Regions from separate parts of the Streptomyces sp. NPDC021080 genome, predicted to be linked through region 3. Evidence: riboswitches for the same ligand, from Rfam matches in the RefSeq annotation. Region 3 holds a riboswitch; each other region holds the start of a gene.
What was found. A riboswitch is a leader RNA that binds a small molecule or an ion and turns the genes downstream of it on or off. The one in region 3 is predicted to bind cobalamin.
Positions count from the first base shown of each region.

Region 1: it holds a riboswitch for cobalamin, as region 3 does, so the genes downstream of both, metE (5-methyltetrahydropteroyltriglutamate--homocysteine S-methyltransferase) here and ACH4S8_RS06680 (CbtB-domain containing protein) in region 3, are expected to answer to the same signal.
Region 2: it holds a riboswitch for cobalamin, as region 3 does, so the genes downstream of both, ACH4S8_RS35795 (cobalamin biosynthesis protein) here and ACH4S8_RS06680 (CbtB-domain containing protein) in region 3, are expected to answer to the same signal.
Region 4: it holds a riboswitch for cobalamin, as region 3 does, so the genes downstream of both, ACH4S8_RS16835 (ribonucleoside-diphosphate reductase subunit alpha) here and ACH4S8_RS06680 (CbtB-domain containing protein) in region 3, are expected to answer to the same signal.

Region 1 is NZ_JBIRQM010000034.1:29,918-33,613, forward strand. Features, by position in the region: gene ACH4S8_RS43380 (hypothetical protein) at 231-572, opposite strand; partial or broken gene ACH4S8_RS43385 (IS5/IS1182 family transposase) at 612-707, opposite strand; cobalamin riboswitch at 921-1,143, shown strand; gene metE (5-methyltetrahydropteroyltriglutamate--homocysteine S-methyltransferase) at 1,310-3,628, shown strand.
Region 2 is NZ_JBIRQM010000018.1:84,825-88,520, reverse strand. Features, by position in the region: gene ACH4S8_RS35800 (cobyric acid synthase) at 1-1,114, opposite strand, end outside; gene ACH4S8_RS35795 (cobalamin biosynthesis protein) at 1,111-2,082, opposite strand; cobalamin riboswitch at 2,188-2,331, opposite strand; gene ACH4S8_RS35790 (hypothetical protein) at 2,536-2,754, opposite strand; gene ACH4S8_RS35785 (anion permease) at 2,774-3,696, opposite strand, start outside.
Region 3 is NZ_JBIRQM010000002.1:600,319-604,014, forward strand. Features, by position in the region: gene ACH4S8_RS06670 (hypothetical protein) at 1-261, shown strand, start outside; gene ACH4S8_RS06675 (CbtA family protein) at 347-1,105, opposite strand; gene ACH4S8_RS06680 (CbtB-domain containing protein) at 1,127-1,348, opposite strand; cobalamin riboswitch at 1,389-1,535, opposite strand; gene ACH4S8_RS06685 (enoyl-CoA hydratase/isomerase family protein) at 1,601-2,674, opposite strand; gene ACH4S8_RS06690 (cupin domain-containing protein) at 2,806-3,318, opposite strand; gene ACH4S8_RS06695 (RrF2 family transcriptional regulator) at 3,458-3,696, shown strand, end outside.
Region 4 is NZ_JBIRQM010000006.1:226,370-230,065, forward strand. Features, by position in the region: gene mctP (monocarboxylate uptake permease MctP) at 1-816, shown strand, start outside; cobalamin riboswitch at 1,353-1,502, shown strand; gene ACH4S8_RS16835 (ribonucleoside-diphosphate reductase subunit alpha) at 1,635-3,696, shown strand, end outside.

The sequences.
Region 1 (3,696 bases), on a different contig from region 3:
CCCGTCCGGGCTGCGCCTGTCCGCTTCCGCGCTGCTGCTGCTGCGGCGGCGGCGGTGGTGGCGGTGGCGGGGGTTGGCCGCTCGGCGACGACTGATCAGTACCCGGCGGCGGCCGGCCTGCAGCCGCCGGGCGCTGACGCCCCTGGCCCACCTGCGCTGCGGTCACACCTTCGCCGAGCGCGCAGCCCGATTCCGCGCGGGCCTGCCCTCAGCCGTACCGCCGCGCGAAGTCAAAAACCAGGCTGCGGAGGAATGTCTGCTCGCACGAGGCGGACTCGCGCGGCTGGTATGCGGCCGGGCAGGTAGAAGAATCCGTTGCCGTTGTCGAGGAGCAACCCCTCATCGACGCCGTCCACGGACCAGAGATCGACCGACCCGCCGGTGTTGTTGATCTGAAGGAAGAACTCTGCTGCCTCCTCGCCCTGACAGACGAAGATCCCCTCCACCTCAGGGCGGCGGCTGCCGGCGATTCCCCGTGCGGCGCCCATCCGGGTCCAATCCAGGCCATGCTGAGCGATCGACCGTCGGTTGAGCACGGACGAAACGTGGAAGAGGTTCGGCGTATCAAACACGTCAGGAGTATAGGAGGCGGTGAGGCTTCCTCCTCAAACCTAGTCGGTCAACTCCAGGGTGAGGACGGCCTTGACGAGGCCGGTGACGCGGGTGGTGCCGCAGCGGAGCTTCCGCAGCAGGCGCCAGGGCTGGAGGGGCGTACGCCGAGGCAAGTCGGAGCCGCACGCAGCGCGGAACTCCCTCGCCCGCATGGCCTTCACGGGCAGCAGGGAAGGGACGACAGGGGAAAGGCGGGAAGCGCGAGGGCGACGCTTCCCGCCATCGCCCGGTCCCACACATGCCCTTCCCGTGTCCCACCTCACCATCCGAATGCCGGTCGCGGTCGGCCGCGCGGGCGAACTGCCCCTAGGCTGGGCGGTGCAGCTGGTTCGCCCCGTCCGCCAGGCGGGATGCGTCGTAAGAGGGAACCCGGTGGGAATCCGGGACTGCCCCGCAGCGGTGAGCGGGAACGACCGCCGTCATACGCACTGGATCCGACGTACGGGTCCGGGAAGCGACGGCCAATAGGTGTCCTCCGGCCGGAGGACGTGCCCGCGAGTCCGAAGACCTGCCCGTTGCCCGTGTGCGGACCGTTCCGCGCGCGGACATCCCGGTGACCTCGTGGGCGGGTCGGCGTACATACCAGGCGGAACGACCGTGCCTCGCCGCGCGGGATCGTGACCGCCCGGTTCGTCACCCCTTCGCGCTCGCGTCCCGTCCCGGGATCTCAGGGATTCATCTCGCGAAGGAGATCTCCGTGACCACCAAGTCCGCAGCCGCGGCAGCACGAGCCACCGTGTACGGCTACCCCCGCCAGGGCCCGAACCGGGAACTCAAGAAGGCGATCGAGGGCTACTGGAAGGACCGCGTCACCGCCGACGCCCTCCGGGACACCGCCGCCGAGCTCCGGCGGAGCAACTGGCGGCAGCTCGCCGACGTCGGCGTCCACGAGGTGCCCACCGGCGACTTCTCGTACTACGACCACGTCCTCGACACCACCGTCATGGTGGGCGCGATCCCGGAACGCCACCGCGCCGCCGTCGAGGCGGACGCCCTGGACGGCTACTTCGCGATGGCCCGCGGTACCCAGGACGTCGCTCCGCTGGAGATGACCAAGTGGTTCGACACCAACTACCACTATCTGGTACCGGAGTTGGGACCTGACACCGTCTTCGCCACGGACTCCACCAAGCAGGTCGCCGAGCTGACGGAAGCCCTCGCCCTGGGACTGACCGCCCGTCCCGTACTGGTCGGCCCCGTCACCTATCTCCTGCTCGCCAAGCCCGCCCCCGGCGTGCCCGCGGACTTCGAGCCGTTGACGCTCCTGGACCGGCTGCTTCCCGTGTACGCCGAGGTTCTCGCCGACCTGCGCGCGGCCGGCGCCGAGTGGGTGCAGCTGGACGAGCCCGCCCTCGTGCAGGATCGCACCCCGGCCGAGCTGAACGCCGCCGAGCGCGCCTACCACGAGCTCGGCGGTCTCGCCGACCGGCCGAAGCTGCTCGTCGCGTCCTACTTCGACCGCCTCGGCGACGCCCTGCCGGTGCTGGCCAAGGCGCCGGTGGACGGGCTGGCGCTGGACTTCACCGAGGCCGCCGCCTCCAACCTGGACGCCTTGGCCGCCGTCGGCGGGCTGCCCGGCAAGCGTCTGATCGCCGGCGTGGTCAACGGCCGCAACATCTGGATCAACGACCTTCAGAAGTCGCTGTCCACCCTCGGCACTCTCCTCGGGCTCGCGGACCGGGTCGATGTCGCCGCCTCCTGCTCCCTGCTGCACGTGCCGCTGGACGCCGCCGCCGAGCGGGACATCGAACCGCAGATCCTGCGCTGGCTGGCCTTCGCCCGGCAGAAGACCGCCGAGATCACCACCCTCGCCAAGGGCCTCGACCTCGGCACCGACGCCATCACCGCCGAACTCGCCGTCAACCGCGCCGAACTCGCCTCCCGCGCGGGCTCGCCGATCACGCGCGATCCGGCCGTGCGAGCCCGCGCCGAGGCCGTGACCGACGCCGACGCCCGCCGCGCCCAGCCCTACGCCGAACGCACCGCGGCCCAACGCGCCCACCTCGGGCTGCCGCTGCTGCCGACCACGACCATCGGCTCCTTCCCGCAGACCACCGAACTGCGCACCGCCCGCGCCGACCTGCGCGCCGGCCGCATCGACACGGCCGGGTACGAGGAGCGCATCAAGGCGGAGATCCAGGAGGTCGTCTCCTTCCAGGAGAAGGCCGGCCTGGACGTCCTGGTGCACGGCGAGCCCGAACGCAACGACATGGTCCAGTACTTCGCCGAGCGGCTCACCGGCTACCTCGCCACGCAGCACGGCTGGGTGCAGTCCTACGGCACGCGGTACGTCCGTCCGCCGATCCTCGCCGGCGACATCTCCCGGCCCGAGCCGATGACCGTGCGCTGGACGTCCTACGCCCAGTCGCTGAGCGACCGCCCGGTCAAGGGGATGCTCACCGGCCCCGTCACCATGCTCGCCTGGTCCTTCGTCCGCGACGACCAGCCCCTCGGCGACACCGCCCGACAGGTCGCCCTCGCCCTGCGCGACGAGGTAGACGACCTGGAGGCGGCGGGCACTTCGGTGATCCAGGTGGACGAGCCCGCACTGCGCGAGACGCTTCCTCTTCGGGCAGCCGACCGCCCGGCGTACCTGGCATGGGCGACCGAGGCGTTCCGGCTCGCCACGGCCGGAGTGCGGCCGGACACCCAGATCCACACGCACATGTGCTACGCCGAGTTCGGCGACATCGTCCAGGCCATCGACGACCTCGACGCCGACGTCATCAGCCTGGAAGCCGCCCGCTCCCACATGCAGGTCGCCCGCGAACTCGCCGCCCACGGCTACCCGCGCGAGGCCGGTCCCGGCGTGTACGACATCCACTCCCCGCGCGTCCCGAGCGCCGAGGAGGCCGCCGGCCTCCTGCGGGCCGGGCTCAAGGCCATCCCCGCCGAACGCCTGTGGGTCAACCCCGACTGCGGCCTGAAGACCCGCGCCTGGTCCGAGACCCGTGCCTCGCTGGAGAACCTGGTCGCCGCCGCGCGCACGGTCCGTGAAGAACTCTCCGCGTCCTGACAGCAGGTCCCATCGCCCGGGGGAGGACGCGGCCGCCGTCCTCCCCCGGCGCCCCGGCATCGGAGGAA
Region 2 (3,696 bases), on a different contig from region 3:
TGTGCTCCCCGAGGAGCTGGTAGCCGCCGCAGACGCCGAGGACGGGCCGCCCCTCGGCGGCCCGGCGTGCGACGGCGTCCGCGAGGCCGCGCTCGCGCAGCCACCGGAGCGCCTTGACCGTGCCCCGGGTCCCGGGCACGACGACCAGGTCCGCGTCGGCCAGTTCCTCGGCCCGGTCCACGAACCGCACGACGACGCCCGGTTCGGCGGCCAGCGCGTCCACGTCGGTGAAGTTGGACATCAGCGGGATCGCGCAGACGGCGACCCGCAGGACGTCCTCGCCGACGGGTGAGGAGACCGCGGACTCGCGGACGGCCCCGCGCAGCGAGACGCGCAGCCCGTCCTCCTCGTCGATGCCCAGACCGTGCCGGAACGGCAGTACGCCGTACGAGCGCCGCCCGGTCAGGCCGTGCAGCATGTCGAGGCCTGGCTCCAGCAGGCTGACGTCACCCCGGAACTTGTTGACGAGGAACCCGGCGACGAGCGCCTGGTCCTCGGGGGACAGCAGCGCGACCGTCCCGAAGAACGAGGCGAACACCCCGCCCCGGTCGATGTCGCCGACGACGAGCACGGGAAGCCCCGCGTTCCGCGCCACCCCCATGTTCACGATGTCGGTGCGCCGCAGATTGATCTCGGCCGGGCTGCCGGCTCCTTCACAGATCACCGCGTCATACGTGCCCCGCAACTGCGCCAGACAGTCGAGGACGGGCGCCAGGAGTGCTTCCTGGCGCCCCCCGCGCAGCCGGTCCCCGGGCGATGCGGCACCCGACGAGGGGTCCGCCGCGGACCCGGCCGTCCCGAAGAACCCGCGCGCGCTCATCTCGCCGACCGGCTTTCCCATCAGGACGACCTGGCTGGTGCGGTCGCCGCCCGGCTTGAGCAGCACGGGATTCATCAGCGCGGTCGGCTCCACCCGGGCGGCCTGCGCCTGCATGGCCTGCGCCCGCCCGATCTCGGCGCCCTCGCGGGTCACGAACGAGTTCAGGGACATGTTCTGCGCCTTGAAGGGCGCGACCTTGACGCCCCGGCGCGCCAGCCACCGGCAGATCCCGGCGGTCACGACGCTCTTGCCCGCGTCGGAGGTGGTTCCGGCGATCAGCAGCCCGCCGCTCATGCGGTGCGCCCCTTCCTGATGGACGGAACCCGTCCGGTTCGGGTGAGCAGGACCCGTGCGGTGGCACTCACCCCGAGCGCGAGCCAGCCGACGCGCCGGGAGAGCCGTACGGCCCGTTCGATGTCGTGGACCTGGACGGCGCGCCCCGCGCCGCCCAGCACGGGCCGGTGCTCGACCCGTCCGCCGTACGAGAGGGTGCCGCCGAGCCGCACGCCGAGCGCGCCCGCGAACGAGGCCTCCACGGGCCCGGCGTTGGGGCTCGGATGCCGGTGGGCGTCCGCGCGCCAGGCGCGCAGGGCGCCGCGCGGGTCCGGCCCGGCCACGGCCGCGAGGACGGCGGTCAGCCGGGCCCCCGGCCAGCCGGCGACGTCGTCCAGCCGGGCGGAGGCCCAGCCGTAGCGCCGGTACCGGGGGGACTTGTGTCCGACCATGGCGTCGAGGGTGTTGACGGCGCGGAAGGCGACGAGGCCAGGCACGCCGGCGACGGCGCCCCAGACCAGCGCGCCCACGACGGCGTCGGAGGTGTTCTCGGCGACGGACTCGACGACGGCGCGCGCGACGCCGTCGGCGTCCAGCGCCTGCGGGTCACGTCCGCACAGATGCGGCAGCCGCTCCCGGGCCACGCCCAGGTCACCCGCCGCGAGGGCGCCGCCGATCGCCCGTGCCTCGCGGCCGAGGGAGGTTCCCCCGACGACGGACCAGGTGGCGGCGGCGGTCAGGGCGACGGAGGCGGTACGCGACGTGCGTACGCGGCGGCTCGCGAGCGCGGCCAGTGAGGTGGCGCCGCCCACGCAGACGGCGGTGTGCAGGGCGCCCCACCCGCGGTGGTCCCGCCACAGGGTCCGCTCCACGGCCGCGGCGGCCCGCCCGAACGCGGCGACCGGATGCCCCCGGCGGGGATCGCCGAGCAGCAGGTCGCCGAGAAGGCCGGCGGCGGCGCCGTACGCGAAGACGCGATCGGCACGCACGGGGTCAGCCGGCCGTGGGGTGAGGCGGAACCTTCGTACTCAGCGGAACGGGCAACGGGCAGCCGCGCATGGCGATATGTCCTCACTCAGGGTGTCCACGCCCTGGTTCGACGAGACCGGCGGTGAGAGTTCCTGGCTCCCGGGGAGTTCCTTCCCCGATGACAGTGGCGGGACCGCGCCGGATTCGCACCGGCTTCCTCTCATGCCGCCGTACTTGGCTCCGGCAGTCCACCACGGGGCGAGAACGGCCGTCAACTGGCTGTTGACCTGCGGAGGGACAGTGTGCGCAGGCCCACATACGCGTGGGGCGCGGGACCCGTGCGCGTGGGGCGGGGGACACATACGCGTGGGGTGCGGGACGGTGATCCGTCCCGCACCCCACGCGCGGTACCGCCCGGCGCGACCCGGTTGCGGGTCGCGGGGCCTGTCGTCCGGACCAGGCCCCGTGCCGGGCTACTTGGTGATGATCAGGGAGATGCCGTACGCCACCGCCGCGGCGCAGGCCGCGAAGCAGACGTAGGCGCCGGTGGCCGCCGCGACCGCGGAACCGCCCTGGGACGTCTCCTTCTTGGAGAGGCCGGCGACGCCGAGGGTGAAGAGGGCGACGAGGGCCACGGTCACTCCGAGGCTGACCCCGAAGACGGATCCGAGAGCTGACCAGTCGATGTTCATGCTGCTTTTCCTTCGGGTCTCAGGCCACGCGGGACTGCGCCGACGGGTTCACCGTGGGCTCGGCCGGAGCGGGGATGGTGGCCGTGAGGCCGTCGGCCACGGTGCCGGCCGGGGGCGGGGTGACGGCGGCGATGGCCTGCGTCACCACACCGGCGGGCTCCGCGTCGTCGTTCACGTTGTTGTGGTCGATGACCTCGCGGCGCGAGCGGCGCCAGATCGCGAAGCTGGACGCGACCAGGAAGACGGCGACGAGCGCGGTGCCCCAGGCGCCGAAACCGGTCACCCACTCGGCGAGGGCGCCGACCATCGCGGCGGCGGGCAGGGTGAGGACCCAGGCGACGGCCATGCGGGTGGCGGTGGACCAGCGGACCACACCGCCCTTGCGGCCGAGGCCCGCACCCATCACGGAACCGGAGACCGAGTGCGTGGTGGAGAGGGAGAAGCCGATGTGCGAGGAGGCCAGGATGACCGTGGCCGCGCTGGTCTGGGCGGCGAAACCCTGCTGCGGCTGGAGGTCGGTCAGGCCCTTGCCCATCGTGCGGATGATGCGCCAGCCGCCCAGGTAGGTGCCGAGCGCGATCGCGAGACCGGCGGAGAGGATGACCCAGACCGGCGGGTCGGAGTCGGGAGCGACGGCGCCACCGGCGACCAGGGCCAGGGTGATGATGCCCATCGTCTTCTGCGCGTCGTTGGTGCCGTGGGCCAGCGAGACCAGGCCCGCGGAGGCTATCTGGCCGGCGCGGTAACCCTTCTTGGTGGCCTTGGTCTCGGCGTCACCGCTGAGCTTGTACGACAGCCGGGTGGCGACCATCGCCGCCAGGCCCGCGACGATCGGGGCCGCGACGGCGGGCAGGAGCACCTTGCCGACCAGGACGTCCCCGTGCACCGCGCCGGTGCCGGCGGAGGCGATGGTGGCGCCGACCAGACCGCCCATGAGGGCGT
Region 3 (3,696 bases):
CTGATGAAGGTTCCGCCGGTGTCCAACGTCCTGCTGTTCTGGATCGCCTTCGTCCTCACCCGCCCGCTCGGCGCGACGGCCGGTGACTTCCTCACCAAGCCGATCGCCAAGGGGGGACTCGACCTCGGCACCGCCGGCTCGTCGGCCGTGCTGCTCGTCGTCCTGTTCGGCCTCATGGCCTACGCGCAGGTCCAGGAGCGCCGTGGTGCCGAGCCCGGTCCGGAGGCGGAGGCGGTCCGGCAGGAAGCCGGTAGTCGGTGAGACCGGCCTCGGGCATGTCTCCGCGGCCCTGACGCGAGAGAGCCCCTCGGACGGTACCGAGGGGCTCTCCTTCATGCCGGGCGACTCAGCTCGCAGTCGGAACCGTTCGCCCGGAGGCGACCGTCGCGGGCTTGGGGTTGAGCATGCGCTCGGCCAACTCGCCGAAGACCAGGCCGAATCCGGCCCACAGGACGGTCTGGATGGCGAGGGCGGAGAGCCTGAACCGCCACAGCAGGGTGGCCGGGAAGTCCTTGGGCACCTCGTTGATGACGGGCAGGAACTCGTAGGCCAGGCCGATGACGACGGCGAAGGCGGCCACCGCGGTGACGGTGGCGTACCAGGTGCCGAGACTCGGGGCGAGGCGCTTGCCGAGGATGGTGGCACCCACCGCGAGGAGCACGCTGAGGACCATCATCAGGAAGTACAGGGCGGTCCGCTTGCCGATGGTGTCGGGGTCGCCGACCGAGGGCGGGTTGGCCGGGTACTTCAGGAACGGCACGACGTACACGGCCAGGAGCGCGGTCCCGGACAGCAGGAGCGCGGTCGCGCGGGGACCGAAGCGGCCCACGCGGCCGAGGGCGAAGCAGTAGGCGAGCGCTGCGATGCCGCCGAACGAGACGCCGTAGACCAGGACACCGGTGGCGAGGCCCGCGGTGGACTGGAGGCTGCGGGAGACGAGTTCGACCTCGTGCCCGTGGGCGTGCGAGTGGGCCTCCTCGAAGCCGATGGCGCTGTCGACAGTCGGCTCACCGAGCAAGTAGGCGACGACCAGGGCCAGTACACCCGCCGCGAGGCCGGCGAGCATGCCGCGCACGAGCAGGTTTCTTACCGTTGCGGAGTTCATGAGTGAGTGCTGTCCCTCGCGTCAGTGGCAGGGGAAACCGAGCAGGTGGCGGGCGTCGTGCACCCACTCGTGGACGTCCTCGCCGGAGACGACGGAGGTGGCGCCCTGTTCGGCGCCGACGAAGTACAGCAGGACCAGCATCAGGATGCCGAAGAAGACCGCCCAGGGGACGATCGCACCGATCGGCAGCTTGGCGGGGAGAGCGGAAGTGGTGGCTGTCGGCGGAGCGACGGTCTGCGCCATGGCAGGACCTCCTCGGGAGTTCGCGTCCCATCTCGGTGGTGCACAGGATGACGCCTACGGGTCTGACTCACGCGGCGCCCAGCGTGGCTGGGACGTCTCGTTCACAGTGGCGCGACCGTGCCGGATTTCCACCGGCTTCCGTCTTGACGTCATCGATATCGGACCGACCGTACCGCGTGCCGACTACCCCGCCAAGACCGCGCCGACCGGGGTGATCTTCCTCTCGTCCCAGGTGGCGGGTCCTCGCAGCGGTCAGAAGGCGCCGTCGGACAGCCCGAGTTCACGCTCCCCGAGGGGGGCGAAGAAGCGCTCGACGTCCGCGTCGGTGACCTCGGCGAGCGTGGCCGGGGACCAGCGCGGGTCACGGTCCTTGTCGATGATCTGGGCCCGGACGCCCTCCACCAGGTCGGGGGCGGACAGAGCCGCGCAGGACACCCGGTACTCCTGGTCCAGCACGCGCTCCAGCGAGCCGAGCCGCCGGGCGCGGCGCAGGGCGGCCAGCGTGACCTTCAGGGCGGTGGGCGAGTTCCCGAGGAGGATCTCCGCCGTCTCCTTGGCGGCCGGGTCGCCGACCGCGAGCAGCCGCTGGACGATCTCCTCGACCGTGTCGGCGCTGTAGCAGGCGTCGATCCACGCGCGCCGCTCCGCGAGCTCCGCCGGGGGCGCGGGCCGCGTGTGCGTGGCCAGTGCCTGCGCCACGGGCCGGTCCGCGAGGTCGGACACGAACTGCCGGAGCGAGGAGGACGGCACATGGTGGTCGGCGAGACCGCACAGGATCGCGTCCCCGGCGCCGACCGAGGTGCCGGTCAGGGCCAGATGGGTGCCGAGTTCGCCCGGGGCGAGGGCGAGCAGACGGGTCCCGCCGACGTCGGGGACGAATCCGATGCCGGTCTCGGGCATGGCGACGCGCGAGCGTTCGGTGACGATCCGGACGCTGCCGTGCGCGGAGATCCCGACGCCGCCGCCCATGACGATGCCGTCCATGACCGCCACGTACGGCTTGGGGTAGCGGGCGATCCGGGCGTTGAGGTGGTACTCGTCGCGCCAGAACGCGGCGGAGGCGGTGCCGTCCCCGTCGCGCGCGTCGTCGTGGACGACACGGATGTCGCCGCCCGCGCACAGCCCGCGTTCCCCGGCGCCGGTGATGACGACGGTCTCGACGGCGGGGTCGTGCTCCCAGACGGTGAGCGCCTCGTCGATCCGGCGCACCATCGCGTGGTTCAGGGCGTTCAGGGCCCTGGGCCGGTTGAGGGTGAGGTGGGCGGCCCGTCCGTCGGTGCGCAGCAGGACGGATTCCTCCGCGCCGGACGCCTCGGTGCCGTTCATCCGAACGCCTCCGTCCGGCGGCGGGCCACGATGACGCGCATGATCTCGGTGGTTCCTTCCACGGTCCGCTCGGTTCGCCGGTGACGGCGATCTCCCCGCCACCGTACCCACCGGGTGACCGGGCCCGGCCGTCAGGCCTGCTCGTCGCCCTGCCCGAGCGCGTACAGCCGCGGCAGGTTGACCACGATCGCCTCCTGGGTGCTGCGGGCGATGACGACGACGGCCTCCTCGTCGGGATCCGGGTTCTCCTCGCGGTGCGGGACGAACGGGGGCACGAAGACGTAGTCACCGGGCGAGGTGCGCAGGCGTACTTCCTCGGGCCGCTCCCCCGAGTCGTCGACGAAGACGAACTCGGGGTGCCCGCTCACCACATGGATGGCGGTCTCGGACTCTCCGTGGTGGTGGTCCGAGGACGCGGTGGAGGGGGCGACGTGGGTCTGGCCCATCCACAGTTTCTCGGAGCCGACGGTGGTGCCGCTGATGGCGGCGAATCGGCGCATGCCTCCCGTCTGCGCCGTGTCGCCGTCGAGGGCGTCGGCGCGGATGTGGTGCAGGCGGGTGCGCAGCGGGTGTCCGGACTGCGCTGCGGCGTCCGGGAGATGGGGGTGGAAACCTTCGCCGGGGGTCGTGGGCGGCTCGCTCATGGAGGGGGACGCTAGAGCGGCCCGGAAAAGGATGTCAAGAGGTGTCCATTGCCGTTCACCTGCGGCAATGTTCCCGCAATGTATGCGGGGAAGGGGGAGAAACCCGGTCGGCGGACACCGCGTCGGGCATCATGTGCGCATGCATATTTCCGCGAAGGCGGACTACGCCACGCGGGCCCTGCTGGAGCTCGCCCGCGAACCGGCCCGCCCCCTGACCTGCGAGGCCATGGCCTCCTCACAACACGTTCCGTTCCGGTTCCTCAAGTCCGTGGTGGGCGAGTTGCGCCGGGCCGGACTGGTCCGCAGCCAGCGCGGCTGCGAGGGCGGGTACTGGCTCGGCCGGCCCGCCGACGAGATCACCCTTCTGGACGTCGTACG
Region 4 (3,696 bases), on a different contig from region 3:
TATCCGCACTCGGTCACCGCGACGCTGTCCGGCCGCAGCCGGGAGGTGATCCGCCGCAACACCACGATCCTGCCGCTGTACTCACTGATGCTGGGGCTGCTCGCGCTGCTCGGGTTCATGGCGATCGCGGCCGGGGTGAAGGTCACCAACGGCCAACTGGCCATCCCCCAGCTCTTCGAGAACATGTTCCCGGACTGGTTCGCGGGCGTCGCCTTCGCCGCCATCGGCATCGGCGCCCTCGTCCCGGCGGCCATCATGTCGATCGCGGCCGCGAATCTGTTCACCCGCAACATCTACAAGGACTTCATCAATCCGGCCGCGACCCCGCGGCAGGAGACCAGGGTCTCCAAGCTGGTCTCGCTCCTGGTGAAGGTGGGTGCGCTGGTCTTCGTCCTGACCATGGACAAGACCGTCGCGATCAACTTCCAGCTGCTGGGCGGCATCTGGATCCTGCAGACCTTCCCCTCGCTGGTCGGCGGTCTCTTCACCCGCTGGTTCCACCGCTGGGCGCTGCTGGGCGGCTGGGCGGTCGGCATGCTCTACGGCACGATCGCCGCCTACGGGGTGGCCTCGCCGACCCAGAAGCACTTCGGCGGCAGCTCGAAGGAGATCCCCGGCATCGGGGAGATCGGCTACATCGGTCTGACGGCGTTCGTCCTGAACGTGGCCGTGGCCGTGGTCCTCACCTTCGCCCTCAGGGCGTTCAAGGCCCCGGAAGGCGTGGACGAGACCTCGCCCGGGGACTACACGGCCGACGCGGGCGACCCCGGCGTCGAGACGGAACTCCCGCCGGCCACGGCCGACGCGAGCCACTAGGACCCGCGGGGGACCTGTCCCCGCCTCGGGCCACAGGGACGGGGACAGGTCCCGCGACAGCCGCGGGCGGCGGGCCGCCGGGGGAAAAACGGCGGCCCCCCCCCCGGCCCGTCGGGCACACCCACACCCACCGGCCGCGGCCGCACGCGCCCCCGGCCCACCGAACACCCCCTCGGCGGCGGGGACGCGGCCCCCCCCGCGGCCGGGCGGGGGGGGGGGGGGGCCGCGGGGGCGGGGGGGGGGGGCGCCCCCCCCGCCCGCCGCCGGGGGGGGGGGGGGGGCGGCGGCGGCCCCCCCCCCCCCCCCCGCCGCCGTGCCGGTCGGGCACACCCACTCGCACGGACGTCGTCGTCAGGAGCGCCCGGCCGAAGGAGCACCCCGTCGTCGGCGGGATCGCGGCCCGGACCGCGGCCGGAGCCCCTTGCCGGAGCTCGACGGCATCCTGCCGCTCACCTACGAGTTGACGCTCCGACACACTCCGTAGCGCTCCCGGGCATCAAGCGGACACAAGATGTGGGGGCAGTCCCGAAGCCCGGCACAAGATGTATGCTCATGGTCGCTGTCGCCGCAGGGGAATCCGGTGCAAATCCGGAACTGTCCCGCAACGGTGTACTTGTGCGTGTTCGCGTCTGCGTGTGCCCGTACTCGCGTCAGTCCGAGGACCTGCCGACAGCGCGCCCCGGCCGTCCGGCCCGGGTGCCGACGACGTCCGGGCCTCGCGGAATGGGCCGGTGGACGCGGTGCGCTGCTGCCCGAAAGCGCTCCCGTGTGCCCCGCTCCCGCCCGTGAGGCCCCGTGCCGAGCTAGGAGAGCCACACGTGACCATCGCGCCAGCCGATCCGGCTTCAGTGACCGCGCAGCAGGCCCCGGTGGAGACCGACGGTCCCGGGACCGTGCTGCTGCGGACCCTGACGGAGCTGACCGCCGACCTCCCCGACGCCGACCCCGGCCGGGTCGCCGCCGCGGCGCTGCGCGGCCGGTCCGCCCGGGCCGACGAGGCCGAGCTGCGCGAACTGGCCACCGAGGCGGCCGCGGGTCTCATCTCCGAGGACCCCGCCTACTCCCGGCTGGCCGCCCGCCTGCTCGCGATCACCATCGCCGCCGAGGCCGCCTCCCAGGGCGTGAGCACCTTCTCCGAGTCGGTCGCCGTCGGCCACCGCGAGGGTCTGATCGCCGACCGTACGGCCGCGTTCGTGACGCTGCACACGGCCTCCCTCGACGCGCTGATCGACGCCGAGGGCGACGACCGCTTCGGCTACTTCGGGCTGCGCACGCTGCACAGCCGCTATCTGCTCCGGCACCCGATCACCCGCAAGGTCGTCGAGAGGCCCCAGCACTTCATGCTCCGGGTGGCCTCCGGTCTCGCGGAGGACGACACCGTCCGCTCGGTGGACGAGGTCGCCGCGCTCTACCGGCTCATGAGCCGCCTCGACTACCTCCCCTCCTCCCCCACGCTCTTCAACTCCGGCACGCGCCACCCGCAGATGTCGTCCTGCTACCTCCTCGACTCCCCGCTGGACGAGCTGGACTCCATCTACGACCGCTACCACCAGGTGGCGCGGCTGTCGAAGCACGCCGGCGGCATCGGCCTGTCGTACTCCCGCATCCGCAGCCGCGGTTCGCTGATCCGCGGCACCAACGGGCACTCCAACGGCATCGTCCCGTTCCTCAAGACGCTCGACGCCTCGGTCGCCGCGGTGAACCAGGGCGGCCGGCGCAAGGGCGCGGCCGCGGTCTACCTGGAGACCTGGCACTCCGACATCGAGGAGTTCCTGGAGCTGCGCGACAACACCGGTGAGGACGCCCGGCGTACGCACAACCTGAACCTCGCGCACTGGATCCCGGACGAGTTCATGCGCCGGGTGAACGAGGACGGCGTCTGGTCGCTGTTCTCCCCGGCCGACGTGCCCGAGCTGGTCGACCTGTGGGGCGACGAGTTCGACGCCGCCTACCGCAAGGCCGAGGAGGCGGGCCTCGCCAGGAAGACCATCCCGGCCCGCGACCTCTACGGCCGCATGATGCGCACCCTCGCGCAGACCGGCAACGGCTGGATGACCTTCAAGGACGCCGCCAACCGCACCGCCAACCAGACGGCGGAGCCGGGTCACACGGTCCACTCCTCGAACCTGTGCACCGAGATCCTGGAGGTCACGGACGACGGGGAGACGGCGGTCTGCAACCTGGGTTCGGTCAACCTGGGCGCGTTCGTGACCGGCGGGGACATCGACTGGGAGCGGCTCGATCAGACCGTGCGCACCGCGGTGACCTTCCTCGACCGCGTGGTGGACATCAACTTCTACCCGACCGAGCAGGCGGGCCGCTCCAACGCCAAGTGGCGTCCGGTCGGCCTCGGCGCGATGGGTCTGCAGGACGTCTTCTTCAAGCTGCGGATCCCCTTCGACTCGCCCGAGGCCCGCGCCCTGTCCACCCGGATCGCCGAGCGGATCATGCTCGCCTCGTACGAGGCCTCCGCGGACCTCGCCGAGCGCAACGGACCGCTCCCGGCCTGGGAGAAGACCCGTACCGCCCGCGGTGTGCTGCACCCGGACCACTTCGACGTCGAGCTGAACTGGCCGGAGCGCTGGGCCGCCCTGCGGGAGCGGATCGCCGAGGTCGGCATGCGCAACTCGCTGCTGCTGGCCATCGCGCCGACCGCCACCATCGCCTCGATCGCGGGCGTGTACGAGTGCATCGAGCCGCAGGTGTCGAACCTGTTCAAGCGCGAGACGCTCTCCGGCGAGTTCCTCCAGGTCAACTCGTACCTGGTGGCCGAGCTGAAGGCGCTCGGCGTGTGGGACGCGCAGACCCGTGAGGCGCTGCGCGAGTCCAACGGCTCGGTCCAGGGCTTCACCTGGGTCCCGCAGGACGTCCGCGACCTGT